3 regions of the Paenibacillus allorhizosphaerae genome follow, and region 3 is predicted to be linked to each of the others. Evidence: riboswitches for the same ligand, from Rfam matches in the RefSeq annotation. Region 3 holds a riboswitch; each other region holds the start of a gene.
The links. A riboswitch is a leader RNA that binds a small molecule or an ion and turns the genes downstream of it on or off. The one in region 3 is predicted to bind cyclic di-AMP.
Positions count from the first base shown of each region.

Region 1 (4,554 bases), on a different contig from region 3:
TTCCCGAATAACATGCCCATCGTAAGTATAATAACGATCAAAAACAGAACATGATCCAGTTGCGCTCCGTTTTCCATGAGCTAGTCCTCCAATTAAGAAGCATCCGTCGAATAGTTAGTTAGTAACCCGAGGAATCAGTCATCTGGGATCGCTTTTGAATAGCCCGTTTATCATTACAGACTAACGGTTCACTTCATGCTCGAACGATTCGATTTGATCATTCGTCCCGATAATGACCATCACATCTTTTTCTTCCACAATATCACTGGCGGTCGGAGCAATTATAACCCCGCTCTTCTTATTAATGGCTACAACGCTGCAGCCGTACCGCGCCCTCGGATTCAAATCTTCGAGCGACCGGCCGGACAGCCGCTTCGGAACGGATATCTCAGCGATGGAATATTCGTTCGAAAGCTCGATATAATCAAGCAGGTTGGGCGATACCAACTGATGCGCTACGCGAATCCCCATATCCCGCTCCGGATAAATCACGCGGTCAACCCCCACCTTCGTCAGCACTTTGCCGTGCAGCTCCGATAGCGCCTTCGCCACAACCGTTTTGACGCCGATATCTTTCAGCAAGATGGCCGTCAAAATGCTAGCCTGCATATCGTCGCCGATGGCGACAACGGCGCAATCGAAATTGCGGATGCCGAGTGAGCGGATTACCTCTTCATCGGTGGCATCGGCCACGACCGCATGCGTGAGCTGATCGCTCATCTCATCAACGGATTCTTCGTCCCGATCGATGCCAAGCACCTCATACCCCAGATCGACGAGCTCCTTCGCCAAACTCGAGCCGAATCTTCCTAATCCGATGACCGCGTACTGACCACGTTTCATAATTTCTCTTTTCCCCTATCCAATCGTAATTTTTCCTTCGGGATACCTGTATAATTCTTTCTCCACCTTCGGACCGAGCGCATAAGCAAGCGTCAGCGGACCAAGACGACCGGCAAACATCGTTAGGGCAATCAATACTCTGCCGAAATCGCTTAAGTCCGGCGTCAGCCCGAGCGACAAACCGACGGTGCCGAAAGCGGAAGTGACCTCAAACAAGATGACCAGAAACGAATGATCCTCCGTCGTCGACAACAGCATCGTTACCGTAATGACGAGGAACAGCGCGATCATCGTAAGCGTAATCGCCTTCAAGATGCGGTCTTTGCCAAAGCGATAATGGAAAAATACGATGTCTTCCTTGCCGCGGATCATCGCGATCATCGCGCCGATCAGCACCGAGAAGGTCGTTGTCTTGATTCCGCCCCCGGTAGAACCCGGCGAAGCGCCGATGAACATCAGGATAATGATGAAGAACTGCGTCGCCTGCCGCAAGCTGGCGAGGTCAACCGTGTTGACCCCCGCCGTACGCGGAGAAACCGATTGCGTAAACGATGCGAGCAGCTTTCCGTACCAGTTGAGCGAGCCGACCGTCTTCGTGTTGGAAAATTCAAAGACGAAGATGACTATAGCCCCGACGAGAATCAAAATGCCCGTTGCGCTCAGCACAACTTTGGAATGGAGCGAAAGCCGTTTGTTCCGCTTGAACTCCAGCAAATCCGAGATGACGACAAAACCGATGCCGCCCAACACGATCAATGCCATCGCTACGAAGTTAACGATAAAATCATCGGCGTAATACGTCAGGCTGCTGAAAGGGCCGGTAACAGAGCCGAATAAGTCAAACCCGGCGTTGTTGAAAAAAGAAATGGCGTGAAATATGCCGAAGTAGATACCCTTGGCGGGACCAAGATCGATCGACCATCGAATCGAGAAGACGACGGCGGCGATAAATTCAATGGTCAATGAATAGCGGATGACTTTCCGGATTAACCGGACGATGCCTTCCATGCTTCCCTGGTTCATCGCTTCCTGCAAGATGAGCCGTTCCTTGAGCGAAATTCGTTTCTTCAGCATGAAAGCGAACAGCGTCGACATGGTCATGAATCCAAGACCGCCTACTTGGATCAATAAAATAATGACGACCTGCCCGAACTTGGAGAAAAACGTTCCTGTATCCACAACCACCAGACCGGTCACACAAGTCGCCGACGTCGCCGTGAAGAGCGCATCCAGAAAACGCAGCGGCGTTCCGCTTGCCGATGCGATGGGGAGCGACAGCAGCACCGCCCCCGTCAGGATGATCGCCGCAAAACCGATGACTAGGATTTGCGGGGGCGTCAGCTCAAATTTTTTTGCCGGAGCGTTCATGTTGCACCTCGACTCTGATTTTCGGGCAATAAAAAAGACACTGGAAACCCAATGTCGTCTTTTCAGGTTCCTGTAAAAGTTGCAACGGCATCGGCGTGCACACCTCGCCAATTGCAACGTAAGCCTACGAGGTTAGCTGACGGATTCGGATGTACAGTCACCCTATCAGCGGCCTGAAGCGGCTTCGCTGAATTCACCCCTAAACTCATGGTTCCCCCGTTTTCGTTAAGAAATTCGGCTTTATTCAATTGATATGAATTATAATCGTGTTTAGCGAGAAGTACAAAGTCGTAAATGAGTGAAATGTACAGGATTAAAGGAATATTAACGAAATGTAAGCGCTCCATTAGATACGGCGCTTCGCTTTGCTTCGATTATCCTCGTCACACTCGCGAATTCATTGGAATTCCGCGGCGCATGTATGCTACGTTTAATGAATATAATGAAATAATTCAATAAAAATGGAGAAGGAGCCCCCCATGCAGAGAAAACGGTCCGAACCCTCGCTGCTGCTGCTCGCTGTCCTCGGTTTGATCATGTACTTGGGCGTTATATTCATATCCCCTTTCATGGAGGGCGCCGACCGGCTCGACGAGAATAACATTGACAAGCCGTCCGTGACGAAGCAGCAGGCAGCCGACGCCGCATTGAAGTTTGCGGAAAGCCGGTTCCGGCTTTCGAGCGACGTCGAGACAAGCACGCTGTATCAATCGTACACGACGCGGAGCGGTTATTTGCAGAAAGAGCATTTGTACGACGATTACTTAAAAAAATACGGCAAACGCTTCCCGCTCGACTACTATGAAGTCGAAATTAACGATCGCGCGTCCGGCATGAACTATTTTATTGCGGTAAACTACAACACGCTAGCCGTGATCGGCTTTGAGCGGAACAAGCCCGCGGCGGCGAAAACCAACAGCGTGAGCCCGTCCGAGACGAACTTGACCAAGCTGCTGGAACAAACGATAGCCGAGATGGGCTATAACCCGGCGGCTTTTGTGGTGGAACAAGACAGTTCCGCTAACGGTTCATTTATGTTCAAGAGCAAATCGGAATCCATCGGGGATGCAAAGCTGGCACTCGTGATGAAGGTCGAAAGCGGCCAGACGACAGCATTTCGTCCCGCCTTTTCGATTCCCGGCTCGTACGGCGAATGGAAAAATGCCCAAGACGACAAGTCTGCGCTCATGACCCGCATCAGCATGCTCGTATCGCTCATGATGACGATAGTGGCGATTTGGATCGTCATTCGCTACCGCAAAGAAATCGGATTTTCCAAAGGCCTTATATTAACTCTTCTCTTTCTCGCCGTGTACATCGTCAACAATTTCAACATGATGCCTGCATTCCGGACAACCCACGGCAGCGGACCGACGGAAGCGGGCGCCATATTCTACTTGTGGTTTGTCAACATATTCGTGTTCTTGATGGGGTTATCGACGTATTTCACGCTTTCCGCGGGCCGGCATATGTGGCTGGACCATGGATGGAGCGCATGGCCCGTATGGAAGGATCAAATATTCGGAGATCATGTGCGAACGGCCATGATTCGCGGCTATATGCTTTGTTTATTTCTGCTCGGATTGCAGCAGGTGATGCTTTTTACCGCCGGGGAAGCATTCGATGTATGGGCTGTCAGCGACCCGGCCGATTCCGTGTACAACATGGTATATCCCGCCTTATTCCCGCTGATGGCGTGGGCCGCGGCGATCTCGGAAGAAGCGGTTTACAGGCTGTTCGGCATCGCGCTGTTCCTGAAACTGACACGCAACCGGTTTCTGGCGGTACTGCTGCCGAGCGTCATCTGGGCCGCAAGTCATACGCAATATCCGATATATCCGGTATATACCCGGCTCGTGGAAGTAACCGTGATCGGCTTAATATTCGGATGGGCTTTCCTCCGCTACGGCTTCCTCACCGTTATTTTCGCCCATGCCGCCATGGACAGCATTTTGATGGGGCTGTCGCTCATGTACATGGGCGAGCCGCTGCAGGTGCTGACCGGCATAGTTTACTTGGCCGTTCCGGCGCTCATCGGCTGGCTGCTATCTTGGCTGCACCGCACTTATTCAGGCGGCCGTTACCGGCCGGTGCCGCGGTAACCAAATGCACGACAAAAAGGCAGACGTATTACACGTCTGCCTCTAACGTTTCCACGGCTTCTCCGTCCGAAACCGTATCGTTTTCCGTTTGATCCGCTGCACCTTCCGGCTGATCCGGATTCGGAGACGTTAAAGCCTGCAATATTTGCGAAGCCAGCTTTTCTCCGATGCCAAGAGGCTTAAAGTCTTCGACTGCAGCCTCTTTTATTTTTTTCAGCGAGCCGAAATGCTTAAGCAGCGC
Region 1 is NZ_JBHSRV010000005.1:226,890-231,443, reverse strand. Features, by position in the region: gene ACFQI7_RS20075 (cation:proton antiporter) at 1-77, opposite strand, end outside; gene ACFQI7_RS20070 (potassium channel family protein) at 181-843, opposite strand; gene ACFQI7_RS20065 (TrkH family potassium uptake protein) at 859-2,211, opposite strand; cyclic di-AMP (ydaO/yuaA leader) riboswitch at 2,318-2,461, opposite strand; gene ACFQI7_RS20060 (CPBP family intramembrane glutamic endopeptidase) at 2,691-4,313, shown strand; gene uvrC (excinuclease ABC subunit UvrC) at 4,342-4,554, opposite strand, start outside.
Region 1: linked by a shared signal. The riboswitch ahead of ACFQI7_RS20065 (TrkH family potassium uptake protein) and the one ahead of ACFQI7_RS33830 (3D domain-containing protein) in region 3 are both predicted to bind cyclic di-AMP.

Region 2 (4,554 bases), on a different contig from region 3:
CCAACCTTGCTTGCGGTTTTTCGCGAACAAGCCGTACGTATACGGGAGTGCGGCCGCCAGCGACCACATCGACAATATTTCGATGACATTCGTGAGCGGATTCGGATTCTCGAACGGATGGGCCGAGTTCACTCCGAAAAATCCGCCGCCGTTCGTTCCCAAGTGCTTGATGGACTCCAGAGACGCCACCGGACCGATAGCGATTTGTTGTACTTGTCCCTCCAAACCCGTAACCGTTAAGGTAGGCTGCAGCGTTTGCGGAACGTGAAGCGCCACAAGCAGAAGCGTCACCACGAGCGCCAGCGGGAAAAACACGCGCGTATGAGCTTTCACGAAATCTTCAAAGAAGTTCCCGATCGTCCGACCCTTATTTGTAATCCCTCGAACAAAAGCGATGGCAACACATAACCCGGTCGCCGCAGAAGTGAACATCATCATCATGATGACGGCCATTTGCGAGAAATACGAGAGCCCCGATTCGCCGCTGTAATGCTGCAGGTTCGTGTTGGTCATGAAGCTGATGACCGTATTGAATGAAAGCGTCTGCTCCATGTTGTCGATGCCGTTCGGATTCAGCGGCAAAAACTTTTGTACCCTCAGAATCAAATAACTGACGGCCACCAGCACGATGTTCGTTAAAATGAAGCTGAGTCCGTACGTTTTCCAGGTCATGCCCTTTCGATCCTTAAGCCCGATCAGGGCAAAAACAGGTTTCTCAATGATAGAAAAAAATTTGTCCGTCACACTCGCTTCATTCCGAAACACCTGGTATAAATAAGTGCCGAGCGGCTTAACGATCAGCATCAAAATCAGGATCACAACGGCAATTTGCAAAATGCCCACAGTGTACAGCCTCCCTAAAATTTCTCCGGATGAATGAGCGCATAGGCCAGGTAAATAAAGATAAACGCCGTAAATAAATAAACAACGATCATTTGCGCTCACCTCCCGTTTCCTCAGTCACTTTGCCGCACCAGGACAAAAAGCCGGCGAACAGAACGTAAGTCGCTGCGAGAATCAAAACCATATAGAGATCCGCCATATATACTCCTCCATCACTTCCAAGTTCTCGGTTCACCCTACAAGCGCATGGAGTAAAAACGATACTTCATCGCTGTTCGTATGAATGACGAAGCTCGCTCCAAGTCCTTTATAAATGAGCCGCGGGTGGTTCGAATGCGTGATTACATAAGTCGGTTCGCTGCTCCAAGAACTGCATATGCGAATGTAGCGGCAGCACAAAGTAAAACTGCTTTCGAACAAAAATATTTTTCCGATCGGAAAGTCGGGCAGCTGCCAGGTGCTTTCCTCGGTTGTGTCGACGAGTATAATGCGCTCAACGCCCAGCTCCTTCATTCGCGCTCGCTCCCGCTTGTTATTAGCGATCGCGGCAAAGGGGAGTCTATGCGTCATTAATAAACGGACGAAGGCTTCACCCGCTTTGTTGGGCGCAGATACCAGAATAAATCTTTGCCGGCTATCCATGTGTTCTCCTCCTTGAATGAAGAAAGAGAAGGCAACAAAAAAGAAGCCTGCGATCAGAGAAGAACTCTTCCCGCGGCTTCTGAAGGCACAGTAAAGAACATACCGTGTCCTGCTCACGACAATCGTTGCCTCTCTCTATACGCTTACGAGGTTAGCTGACGGATTCGGGCGTGAGAGTCGCCCTACTTGCGTTGCAATTGTACAGCGGAGATGTCGCTGGACAATTGTCAACAATGCTGCAACCGTTACATCGGTATTCACGATGTCGGTTGTCAACTGCAAGATTCACCCCATAAAGCCGTGACCGTATCCGACATTTGGATATGCTGCGCGACTCCGTTGGTTCCCCCGTTCCTTTTCCATTCAAGGATTCAGCGAAAAGTTGCATATGACCTATTCAATTTATTCGTCTCTGCAAATAAAACGGTAAATTTTCAATAAAATGCAGCAAAAAACCACAGAGGCATTAAGCCCTGTGGTCGCGGCAAACGATCACAAGCTTCATCATCCTCTCTCCAAAAGCAGCGCTTTTCTGTCGAATCGATCCGGATTCGAAAGACAAGCCGGCTGCCGTCTAACGCTTACGAGGTTAGCTGACGGATTCGGGCGGTGAGAGTCGCCCTACGCGAGTACGGAATTCCATGACATTCCGTCCCCGCGATTCACCCCTGGCGATGCGCGACCGGCTCTCACACCGTTCTTGCACCACCTGTTGGTTCCCCCGTTTTCCTTGGTATCAAGGAAATTCAGCGAATAAAAATGGGAAACTTTGTTTGGATTGTTTCTTGAGTCGTATCATACGCTCGAAGCAACGCGCTGTAAAGAAACGCTGCATTGCAAATCCGGCACTGGCAGGCGATAGAGCTCGAACAATCCGTATATGATCTTTCATTTTCGATATCATGCTCCGCTTTTCGCCGCTTTTCTGAGAAACCGCGATAAACGAAGAATCAAGCAGCATTTATATCGATATTAAATGCAGGCTTTGAATGAATCCGTTTCCATCCTCATATGAAGCCAAAAAACCGAAAATAACATCCGGATTCGGGTTTTACTTTGCGTATGGCTCGGAGTATGATTCATTGCAACAATATCATATTTTCCTATTCAAACGCAGAGTTCCTTTATAGGAAACGGGGGACCCAATCGAAGCCTATACTAACGCAAAGGCTTCAAGGGGTGAATCTCAGATAGTGACAACCGACATCGCTTCGCTAGATGTAACGGTTGCAACGTGAGTAGGGCACTCTCAAGCCCGAACCCGACAGCTAACCTCGTATGCGCATTGAGAGAGAACCGCACCCATGCCTTCTATTGCTATGCAAGAAGCCCGGGAGCAGAGTTTCTCTGCTCTTCGGGCTTTTTTGCGCTTTCCACCTTAAAGTTAAGGAGATTGGATACGATGTTCAACTTAACCGTTCCTTCACCCGTAATAAATGAAAATGAGCTTTTACACTATCGCATCTGCGCGATGGAGGTGTTCCGGTTCGACTGCCGCCTGATCCAGAATCAAATCCCTTTGACCGGCGGCGAATGCAACTGCGGATTGCTCAAAATATCAAGCGGCGGGGTTAGCGGTTGGGGAGAATACGTGATACCCTGCACGAGGGAAAACATAGATTTGGTCCGCTGGGCATTCGTCTTTGCGAAACTGAAAGGTCTTTCCATTGCCGATGCCATTCGCTGCGTCCAAACCAGAGACAAAGCGTGGGGGCAAGCAAGGACGAATCTCGCCGAATCGGCGCTGCTGGATTTGGCCTTCAAGCTTAGATATCCCTTCACCCTGCAAAAAGATATCGCTTCATCATTAGGGAGTTCCCTGTTGATCGACCGTTCGCAGGCGTACTTCTCTTTCTAAATGCAATGCGGTGCAGACAACATCATGACGAAACCAAGAAAAACCAAGCCGGTCTGTCGGGCCAAACTTGGCTTTCTTTGGTATGCTATTCCTCGGCGTCAAAGGCCGCGGCTACGCTTTGCGATACATGCGGGGAGCCATGCCCACTTCCCTTGCAAATAATCTGGTGAAATAAAGCGGATCCTGATAGCCGACCTCTCTGGCAATTTTCGAAATCGGCTCATTGGTGGTGCGGAGCAGCTGCTTCGCTTTATCCAGCCTTATTTTGTTAATAAATTCAAATGGCGTATAACCCGAGTACCTTTTGAACAAAATCGAGTAGTAGCTGGCCGACAGCGACGCCATGCGCGCCAATTTATCGCGTTCCAGCGACTGCTGGTAATGGTCCTGAATGTATTTCATGGAATCGGATATAAGCCGGGCCGTTTCATCTTCATCCCGCAGCTTGTGGGTCAGCGCCTCACTAAGCCACTTCATCAGCGTCAAGAACAGAAGCCTGACGGTCCATTCGGTCCCCGCGTTTTTGTCATTCCACAACTCATGCAACTGTTTGAGCCGTCGTTCCAGCTCCGCGGCGTCCGCATGAACGGAAAAAACACGCTCGAACGGCAGAGGGGCGCCTTTCTGTCCCAGTCTGGCTTGGTTCCCTTCCCATTCCATCGGGAAATACAGGAAATGCACGCTATAATACGTCAGAGGTTCCGCTTGCGAACTTGACAATATCATGTGTTCATCCGGAGCCATATGAAGAACCGTGCCCGGATTTAGTTCCCATACGGTGCCATTCAATTCATACGTGCCCTTTCCCGCAAACACGTAAACAAAGTTGTACAAACTCGTCTGTTTCAGCTCAAACCTGTACTTCCTTTGTTTCCAGAAGGGTTCCCCGCGGAGGAGCACCTCGACCATTTTCGGAAAAAATCGTTCGAAAAACGGCTCATGCACCATTCTCATCTCCCACGACGCATGATGTATATAACGTCATCATAGCACAGAACTTTGCCCCTCGGCAGAGAAGCGCCGCCCCGGCAGCTTGCAAAAATGCCGGATCATTTTGCTTTCTCGGAAGCAATCGCTTTATTGATCACTTCTTCGGCGCTTCGCAGCACCGTATTCAAATCTTTATTTTCCACAACGGCCTTCTGCAGTTCTTTCATAAACATGTTCTCGGCCTTCACGTTCGTTAATCCCGGCTTGCGGCCGGGCATGCC
Region 2 is NZ_JBHSRV010000009.1:97,824-102,377, forward strand. Features, by position in the region: gene kdpA (potassium-transporting ATPase subunit KdpA) at 1-843, opposite strand, end outside; gene ACFQI7_RS26760 (potassium-transporting ATPase subunit F) at 858-935, opposite strand; gene ACFQI7_RS26765 (hypothetical protein) at 1,075-1,485, opposite strand; cyclic di-AMP (ydaO/yuaA leader) riboswitch at 1,610-1,872, opposite strand; cyclic di-AMP (ydaO/yuaA leader) riboswitch at 2,049-2,247, opposite strand; cyclic di-AMP (ydaO/yuaA leader) riboswitch at 2,588-2,784, shown strand; gene ACFQI7_RS26770 (hypothetical protein) at 2,888-3,343, shown strand; gene ACFQI7_RS26775 (AraC family transcriptional regulator) at 3,455-4,291, opposite strand; gene ACFQI7_RS26780 (ABC transporter substrate-binding protein) at 4,393-4,554, opposite strand, start outside.
Region 2: linked by a shared signal. The riboswitch ahead of ACFQI7_RS26770 (hypothetical protein) and the one ahead of ACFQI7_RS33830 (3D domain-containing protein) in region 3 are both predicted to bind cyclic di-AMP.

Region 3 (4,554 bases):
GGACCGATCTCAAGGGCGCCTTTTGCTGCATCCAGATTTGCGGCCGATACAATTTTGTTTAAGATGTTCGGATCAATCAGAAAATTTTGTCCGAGGCTTTTTTTCAGCACGAATCCGTGCCTTTTAAGCAGGTCATTGGTTCGTTTGGGCGTCGCGATATCTTCCAGCACCGCCCGTTCCGTCTGTCCATGGATGTGATCTCTAGTCATGATTTGTACCCTCATTTTCCGCTAGCGGACGGCACGCTTCCAGAAACTCTTCCTGCGAAATCTGAAACATGCGGCAGCGGTTATAAAATTGTTTTCCGTTACAATAGCCGATTCCTAAATATTTGCCGACCATCATTCTTCGGGCGGCCGCCTCGGGATGGACGATGAGTCCAGCTTCCATCAGGTCTTCCCATGAAATTTGGGCTTCCGCCGACTGATAATCGGTGCGCACATTCTCAAGCGCCTCGCGAATCGCTTCTACGGATGCGTTCTCCACGCCGATATCTCCGCGGCTCGTCGCCGCTTCCTGGGTCAAAAAAGCATGCTTGCAGCCGGGCACTTCTTTCGAAATGATTTTGCGGATCCGTTCCCCCGCGTGGTCCGGGTCGGTGAAGACGATGACGCCTCTGCGCTCTTGCGCCAATCGGATCCGTTTCAACACATCTTTGTTGATCGCCGACCCGCCGGTTTCGATCGTCTCGGCTTCGACAGCCCGTTTCACGGCCGTTGTATCGTCTTTTCCTTCAACGACAATGATTTCCTTAATCATACCATACTTACCTTCTTTCGCTAACAGCAGAAAAGAAGAGGAACGTGTCGCACCTCTTCTTTCCTTCTCGTCTATATTATGAGTCTGCCCTAATTGCAAGTCATTAATCGGTTGTCGGCTTCTTCGGTCCGATGACATACACGGTATACCCGCGCTTCAATCCGAACCGGTTCGCATACGTATTGCTCTCGAAATAAACGTCCATGACGTTTCCTTTGATAGCGCTACCCGTATCCTCCGCTCTGCGGAATCCGATACCATCGATATAAACCCACCAACCCAAAGGAACGACCTTTGGATCTACTGCAATCGTGCGACCTTCCGTTACTGTCGTACCTGTAGCCGTCTTACCGAATCCCGGATGCGAGGTTCCTTTTCCTGTGGAACCAGCGGTATAAGCGGTAAGCGTGACATTATTGATGACCTGCTTGTAAGCAAAGGTCACTCCATTTTTCGATATTTCATCCACAGTGGGCGACGAGGCCGACAACACCGTTACCGGGTTTTTCGTGCCGATCGCAACAATCTTTTTTATACTTTCCGATTGGACTTTCTCGTCAACTACCTGTTCAGACACCAATTCGCCGTCTTCAAACACTTTTTCCTTCGTTTTGAGCAAGACGCCTTCTTGCCCTTCCTGAACTACTTGTTCTTTACCTTTCAAGAGCTGCGGTTCGTTGCGTTTGACAACTTCAAATGCAATCGGTTCCGTTACTTCTTCCGTCTCTTTCTTCACCCGTACAATTTGAATTTTATCATTTTCCGGCAAAGGCGCATCGATCGCAGGGGTTATTTTATCAAGCTCGCCCAAAGAAATGCTTAGTTCCTGCAGCGCACTTCCCACCGTTTTACCGATCGTGTATACCGTTTTGGTTTCTCCATCGGCGGTAAGCTCTACCGGCTTCGCCCGTTCAATCATAATCCGCTCTCCCGATTTGATCGCGCTCGCCAGGGAGTGAGACAGATGATCGTGCTCGCCGACAGCAATGCCTTGTTCATCCAGTATTCGTTGCAGATTCCCGTGCCGGGTTTGAAATGTTTTCTCCTGGCCGTCTACAACTACCGATACGCGCTTAATGGCCGTACCATACAACATCATTAAAAACATGAAAGCCATCGCGAATGAAATGAGTGCAATAATCGATATCATACGCAAGTTTTCATGCTTCCATCGCAATGCGAAGGACATGCTGGATGATCGTCTTACATGGGTTTGTTCCGTTGACACAACGCCCACTAGTTCGGTCCTCCTTCAAAGCCTCGCCACCCGAGTGTTTTGCATGAGTAGATCTGACGCGACTATGGTAATTTAGTTTGGCTCCACACCAACGCTGCTTCCGAGTAGCGCATCGCTGCGTTACAGTTTGCAGCAACCTCCGTCCGGTGTCATCAGAACTGCGACTTGCCTGCAGCCCCACCTCCTTGGGACACATGTTTATGAACCGGCTCGGACCTTTATCCCATCTAACGGGGAAACACAAAAAAAAGTCAGCGGAGAAGAGGGCTCTTCCCGTGACTTTTCTCATTTGTTCAAATGAAAATAGAAGCACACGACAATTTACCTCTCTCTTAACGCTTACGAGGTTAGCTGACGGATTCGGACTTGAGAGTCGCCCTACCCATGTTGCAATGAATAGCCGGAATACCGGTATTCGTTGTCAACCAGTGCATCTGCATGCACTTGGGATTCACCCCTATTTTACACCGCTGCCGCCGGCCGAAGCCAAACAGCATGCAATGCGGTTCCCCCGTTTCCCATTTGGAAACTCAGCGAAGTTGGAAATATGGTAATCGTTATGAAGTTATTATTGAGTTTACGATGGGAAGGTAGAAGTTGTAAAGTATACAAACTCGAAAAATTAGAGTGAATTTTGGCCGAAATCACCATTATTCATTGTTTTTCCGAATAAAAACCTTATATTTCTTTTCCGCACATCTATTTTTCATCGTTTTTCTTCATTTATCTTCAGTCGAACAAAAAACAGGCCGTCCCCATCGGCACCTTTTTTCACTTTAAGCGAAAAAAAGCCATCGCATTTCGGGTTGTGATCTCCGCCAGCTCCTCTACCGAAATTCCCTTAATTTCCGCCGCAGTCTCGGCAACAAGACGGACGTAGGAAGACTCGTTTCGCTTGCCGCGGTAAGGGTGCGGGGCCAAATAAGGCGCGTCCGTCTCAATCAATAAGCGGTCGAGCGGCACGTGTTGAAGCACTTCTTTGGGCTGCCTGGCATTTTTGAACGTAACCGGTCCGCCGAATGAAATGTAAAAATTCATATCCAGACACAGCTTCGCCGTCTCCCAGCTTCCGGAATAGCAATGCATGACGCCGCCGACCTCCGCCGCCTTTTCTTCTCGGAGCGTTTGCACCACATCGTGATGGGCGTCCCGGTTATGGATGACAATCGGCATTCCGACTTTGCGGGCCAGCCGGATTTGCTCCCGGAATACCCGATCCTGCACGTCTTTGGGGGACGTGTCCCAATAATAATCGAGGCCGATCTCGCCGATCGCCACCACTTTCTCATGCCGGCAAAGCGACTCGAGCCATTCCAGATCTTCAGGCAGCATATCTTTGGCATCCGTCGGATGCCAGCCAACCGTAGAATAGATGAAATCGTACTGCTCGGCCAGCGCAATGGAGCTCGGTATCGTTTCCCGGTTAAAACCGACATTGATAATTCGACGAATTCCGTTCTGCTGCGCGCGTTCGATGACCTGTTGTCGATCTTCATCGAACTGAGGCGCATTCAAGTGTGCATGCGTATCTATGAGCATAAAGCGACTCCTTTTGTCTTCTATTTGATAATCATCTTGGAAAGGAAGGAAAATCATTTAAGTTGAGAGCAGTTTTTGCAAATCCGGGTCAAATTGAGAAAGATGTTTCGTAATGAACTCCTGTGGGTAATACAGATGGTATTTTCCCATGTGGATGCCGCTGATCGATCTTACGATCTCGGATTTTCTGGAAATTTCAGTAAGACGATCTTTGGAATCGAGCAGCAGGATGGGCAATTTTTCATCGTGCACACCGGGTCGATATACATCATAGGAAAGATCGGACGGAAAATCAATTTCCAGATAATATGCCGGATCGATGCCGAACCGTTCTAATTGGGCTCGGAGCCGCTCCATTTGCCCGTCGTCGATCCGCTCCAGCGTTATATATTGGAACAATCGCCGCTGCAAAAAACGGGAGCATAAGTCGGCCAAAGTCCGATCCTCTTCCATGGACCATTGCATCAAAGCTGTTTGCATCAAGGCTTCGTCCAGCAAGTAATAATCATCCACCGTCAATGCTTGATTAAACAGGTTGAGTAGAGGCGGAAGCATGAAGCGGAACGAGTAGCTGCTTTCATACAAGTGCTTCGCTCTCTGAAAAATTTTGTGCAAAATGACTTCAGCACTTCGGGTGACAGGATGAAAGTAGACCTGCCAATACATTTGATAGCGCGACATTAAGTAATCTTCCACAGCATGCATGCCGCTTTCTTTCACGACAATATGACCTTGATAAGGACGCATGACGCGAAGAATGCGCTCCAAATCAAAAGTGCCATAATTGACGCCTGTAAAATAAGCATCGCGCAGCAAGTAATCCATCCGGTCCGCATCCAACTGGCTGGATACAAGGCTGACGACGATTTCGTGGGTGTATGTCTTGGCAATAATACCGGCAACCTGCTGGGGAAAGGTAGGCGAAGCTTGCCGCAGAACTTGATTGACTTCCGTGTCGCCCAGCACAATTCGACACGACCATTCTTCATGATGCGTACCGAACGTTTTTTCGATGGAAT
Region 3 is NZ_JBHSRV010000021.1:9,490-14,043, reverse strand. Features, by position in the region: gene rsmA (16S rRNA (adenine(1518)-N(6)/adenine(1519)-N(6))-dimethyltransferase RsmA) at 1-209, opposite strand, end outside; gene rnmV (ribonuclease M5) at 202-759, opposite strand; gene ACFQI7_RS33830 (3D domain-containing protein) at 863-1,996, opposite strand; cyclic di-AMP (ydaO/yuaA leader) riboswitch at 2,317-2,542, opposite strand; gene ACFQI7_RS33825 (TatD family hydrolase) at 2,768-3,535, opposite strand; gene ACFQI7_RS33820 (HD domain-containing protein) at 3,593-4,554, opposite strand, start outside.